Regions from separate parts of the Mesorhizobium sp. B2-6-1 genome, predicted to be linked through region 1. Evidence: riboswitches for the same ligand, from Rfam matches in the RefSeq annotation. Region 1 holds a riboswitch; the other holds the start of a gene.
The links. Region 1 has a riboswitch for thiamine pyrophosphate ahead of thiB (thiamine ABC transporter substrate binding subunit). Riboswitches for the same ligand answer to the same signal wherever they lie in the genome.

Region 1 (2,378 bases):
AGCCCGATCGCCGCAAGCGCGAGGATACCGGCGGAGATGCGGGGGTCAGACGCGCGCTGCACGCTGCGCCACCCAAAGGACCTTTAGCGAGCGTCGCGTTCCTTCGCGCCCCCCTCTGTCCTGCCGGACATCTCCCCCACTTGGGGAGAGATTGGCTGCTTCAGCGCTCCACCCTCTCCTGTGACGTCGCCAATTGGCGAAAGCCGTCGTGACGGCCAATCTCCCCCCTCGTGGGGGAGATGTCCGGCAGGACAGTGGGGGGCGCTGTAGAGCACTCATCATCCGATCATACGACCAAACTACTTGCTCATCACCGCCAGCCATTCATCCACCCATGCCTTGCGGTTGGCCGCGACCTCCTCGGGACTGAACAGCAAGGTTTTGGTCGGTTTGACCAGTCTGTCGAAGGCCGGATTGAGCGGCTTGTCGGTCTTGCCGGCCGGGAACATCCAGTTGGTCTCGGGGATGGCATCCTGGAATTTCGGCCCGGTCATGAAGGCGATGAACTTTTCCGCCAGCGGATTTTTGGCTCCCGTCGTGGTGATGCCGGCGACCTCGATCTGCAGATACTCGCCCTCCTCGAAGGAAGCGGCCTGGTAGCGCTCGGTGTTCTCGGCAACCATGTGGTAGGCGGGCGAGGTCGTGTAGGACAGCACCATCGGCGCCTCGCCCTTGGTGAACAGGCCGTAGGCCTCGCTCCAGCCCGGCGTCACGGTCAAGACCTTCGCCTTGAGCTTGGCCCAGGCCTCCGGCGCCTTGTCGCCATAGACCGACTTCACCCACAACAGCAGGCCGAGGCCCGGCGTCGAGGTGCGCGGATCCTGGATAACGATCTTGTCGTCGGCACTGCCCTCGACCAATTCCTTCAGGCTCTTGGGCGGCGTCTTCAGCTTCTGCGTGTCATAGACGACGGCGAAATAGCCATAGTCGTACGGGACAAAGATGTCGTCGTTCCAGCCGCCCGGCACATTGAGCCCGGTCACGGCGCCATGCGGCGCAAACAGGCCAGTGGCCTTGGCATCGGCGGTGAGATTGGTGTCGAGGCCAAGCACGATGTCGGCCTTGGTCGCGGCCCCTTCCAGCTTGACGCGGTTGAGCAGCGCGACGCCGTCGGCAACCGAGACGAAGTCGACATCGCAGCCGCATTCGGCCTCGAATTCCTTCTTCACCACCGGGCCGGGGCCCCAGTCGGCGGTAAAGCTCTCATAAGTGTAGACGGTGAGCTTGTCCTTGGCTAAGGCCGGCCCGGACAGAACCACGACCATTGCAGAGACAAGGGCGTATAAAAGCGTGCGCATCGGCGCCTCCTTCGTTCGGGTTAAAGGAATTGAGGCGTCGGACTGTCCGAAACGTCTAATCCCTCCGCCGGTACAAACCGGATCAGGTTCAGCGGGTTGGCGAGACTGCCTCTCAGCCGGTCCGCGAAATATCGCGTCCGGCACCCCGTTAGAGCGCCTCGACACATAGGCCCGGCCGGTGAACCGCGCAAGTGGCTGTTTGCCGGCCTTCCGTTTCCGCTGCCGGGCTGGTAAGGGCCACACGATATGAGCACATTCACCATCCTGCTTGGCGGCGATCTCATCCGCACGCCACGGCTCGACCGTCAGGTCGAGGGAACCCGCGTCGTCGCCGCCGATGCCGGCATCGGCCATGCAAGCACGCTCGGCCTTGTGCCGGAACTGTGGGTCGGCGATTTCGATTCCGTGCCCGCCGGCCTGCCGGATGAGTTGGCCGCCGTGCCGCGCCGGACCTTCCCGGCAGAGAAGGACGCCACCGATGGAGAACTCGCGATATCGGCCGCCCTGGAGCGCGGCGCGACCAGCCTCGTGCTCGCCGGCGCCTTCGGCGGCAAGCGCGCCGACCATGCCTTCCTGCACATGGCGCTCGCCCTGCGGCTGGCCGGGGCCGGGACAAAGGTGCTGTTGACCAGCGGCGCGCAGGAAGCCGTGCCCCTGGCGCACGGCACGGCCCGCTTCGACTATGCCGACGGCACCCTGTTCTCGATCCTGGGTTTTTCCGAGCTTGCCGGGCTGACCGTCGCCGGCGCGAAATGGCCGCTTGACCGCGTCAAGGTCGCGTTCGGCTCGTCGCTGACCATCTCTAATGAGGTCAAGGGCAGGCTCGAGATCGCGCTGGGAGCGGGGCGCGCGCTGCTGCTCGCCCATCCCTATCCCTTGCCAGAAAGCTGACATGGCGCCGCCTGTTCTCAATCTCGACGGAATAAAACTGACCTTCGGCGGCACGCCGCTGCTCGACGGCGCCGACTTGGCTGCGTCGGCCGGCGACAAGATCGCGCTGGTCGGCCGCAACGGGTCCGGCAAGTCGACGCTGCTCAAGATCGCCGCCGGCCTGATCGAGCCGCAGGACGGCGAGGTGTT
Region 2 (2,378 bases), on a different contig from region 1:
TCGGCGATCTACTACACCACCGATGAGCAGAAGCGCGTCGCCGAAGACACCATCGCCGACGTCGACGCCTCGGGCCTGTGGCCCGGCAAGGTGGTCACCGAGGTGGCTCCGGCCGGCGCGTTCTGGGAAGCCGAACCCGAGCATCAGGACTATCTGCAGAAATACCCGAACGGCTACACCTGTCATTTCGTCAGGCCGGGCTGGAAGCTGCCGGTTCGCGAAAAGGCTGTTTCGTAGACGGCGCCCGAACCGAGACGAAGGCCGATGGCGGTTTACGTCTCAGGCGCCTGCCTGTTCGGCGAGGGTGAAACATAAAGAGACGGAAACGCCACGGAACAGACGCCCCGTGGCATTCTCCAGCAGTTTCGGCGAGTGGCTACTTGCCGCAATGCTTGTCGTTGACAGTCGGCGAAGCCGTGCCCGGAGCGGTGTGGCTGGCATCCGGCTGAGCACCTTGTGGGCTGGCCGGACAGTTCCGGTCCGCGTTCGAATTCATGCCGTCGGGCATGACGGTCGTGCTGCCGGTCGTGCCAGGATCCACCGTGTTCGGCGATGCCGGCGTGTTCGGGTCGACCGTGACCGACTGGCCGCTGCCGGGCCCATTATTGGCGCCGTTTCCGCCAGCACTTTGCGCCATCGCCGAAGTCGCGAGACCAATGGTAAGAGCCGAAGCTGCGAGGATTTTCATGAGCATGGTTTGTCTCCATTTCTGTGAAGTCTTCGCTCGTTTCCACGAAGTTCGTCGCGTTTGCGACTATAGGGACAACCACTCGTCGTGGCTAAGGTTCCGGACAAATTTCCCTCAAGACCGGGCCCGACGGAACCGCCCATAAATCAGGCCTGGCGCAATGCATTTCCGGCGATGGTCCTGAAAAAACAGCTTTCATAGCCGCCCGATTGGTGCTTTAACGCGTCCATCCACAGGGGTGCTCCGTACGGTCGGGGCTGAGACGGGGGCGGCAAGCCCACAGACCCTAGAAGCTGATCTGGGTAATACCAGCGGAGCGAGGCGGGCGATGTTTTCAGGCGCACAGATTTCCCTATATCCCATGTCCAGCGATTTTGTCGGCGTCATCCTTGGCGCGCTCGGGGCACTGGACCCTTATCGTGATCGACTGCGGATCGAGACCGACGATATCTCGACCTTGCTGGTCGGATCGCCCGAGGTGCTGTTTCCTGCCATGCGCGACCTGTTCGTGGCGGCAGCGCGCAGCGGCAAGCATTGCGTGCTTTCGGCCGCCATCTCGCGCGGCTGCCCGGGCGAGCCGGACGATCTGATCTGCCGCTCCGACGCGTTTGGCGGACCTGCCGGGCCGCTCGGCCCGCGCAAGGAAGCCGCTATCGCCGCCGTGCGCGGCGTGGCCGCCACCGGCCAGCCGGCGGCGGCGCAGTTCTCGCTTTACGTCATGGGCACCGACGACCACATGGACGAGATCTATGGCTGCATCGACTTCCTGAAGCAGTCGGGCGTATATGAGCGCTCCAAGCATTTCTGCACAAAGTTGCGCGGCGACGCAGGCGCCATTTTTACCGCACTCAACGAGGCCTTTTGCCGCTTCGGGCCGGGTGCCGGTCACGTAACGCTCGACGTCACCGTCTCGGCCAACAGCCCCACCGCCGTCTGACGGCGCGCCCCGCGCCATCCGCTCCGGGTACCTGCGTGTCCTCCCCGTCCGCCCCTTCGCGTCCGATCGTGGACCTCATCGCCAGAACCGCTCCGGCGATGCTTTCGGTGGGGCTGCTGCTAGCCGCGTGGGAACTCTATGCGCGCTTTGGTGGCATCAAGCCGACAATCCTCCCGGCGCCATCGCGCGTCTTCGCTCAGGCAATGCTCAACCGGCACGCGCTGGCCGATAACGCCGTGCCAACCCTCCGTGCCACGCTCGCAGGCTTTGCCTGTTCGCTCGGCGGTGCCTTTGCGATGTCGATATTGATCGACTTCTCCCAGCCATTGCGGCGCGCCCTTTTTCCGGTCTTCGTGGTCAGCCAGACCTTGCCGCTGGTGGCGATTGCACCGCTGGTGGTGCTGTGGTTCGGCTTTGGGCTGATGCCCAAGATCATGCTGGTGGCGCTGGTCACCTTCTTTCCGATGTTGGTGGCTTTGGCCGAAGGATATGAGGCGACGGAGGCTGAGATCGGCCAAATGCTGCGCGCCATGGGGGCAGGGCGCTGGCGTGTCTTCGTCCTGGCGCGGCTGCCCTCGGCGCTGCCCTACTTCTTCGCCGGTGTCAGGATCTCGATCACCTATGCTGTCGTGGGCGCCATCTTCGCCGAATATGCGGGCGCGGCGAAGGGCCTCGGCATCTACATGCTCAACGCCAAGAACAACTTCCGCCCGGACCTGGTGCTGGCCGCCGTCGCCGTCAGCGCCGTGCTGA

Region 2: it holds a riboswitch for thiamine pyrophosphate, as region 1 does, so the genes downstream of both, FJ443_RS10285 (YkoF family thiamine/hydroxymethylpyrimidine-binding protein) here and thiB (thiamine ABC transporter substrate binding subunit) in region 1, are expected to answer to the same signal.

The regions. Positions count from the first base shown of each region.
Region 1 is NZ_VFUH01000001.1:845,773-848,150, reverse strand. Features, by position in the region: gene thiP (thiamine/thiamine pyrophosphate ABC transporter permease) at 1-62, opposite strand, end outside; gene thiB (thiamine ABC transporter substrate binding subunit) at 300-1,298, opposite strand; TPP riboswitch at 1,341-1,456, opposite strand; gene FJ443_RS04375 (thiamine diphosphokinase) at 1,545-2,189, shown strand; gene FJ443_RS04370 (ABC-F family ATP-binding cassette domain-containing protein) at 2,191-2,378, shown strand, end outside.
Region 2 is NZ_VFUH01000003.1:507,109-509,486, forward strand. Features, by position in the region: gene msrA (peptide-methionine (S)-S-oxide reductase MsrA) at 1-237, shown strand, start outside; gene FJ443_RS10280 (hypothetical protein) at 377-694, opposite strand; TPP riboswitch at 913-1,026, shown strand; gene FJ443_RS10285 (YkoF family thiamine/hydroxymethylpyrimidine-binding protein) at 1,017-1,625, shown strand; gene FJ443_RS10290 (ABC transporter permease) at 1,724-2,378, shown strand, end outside.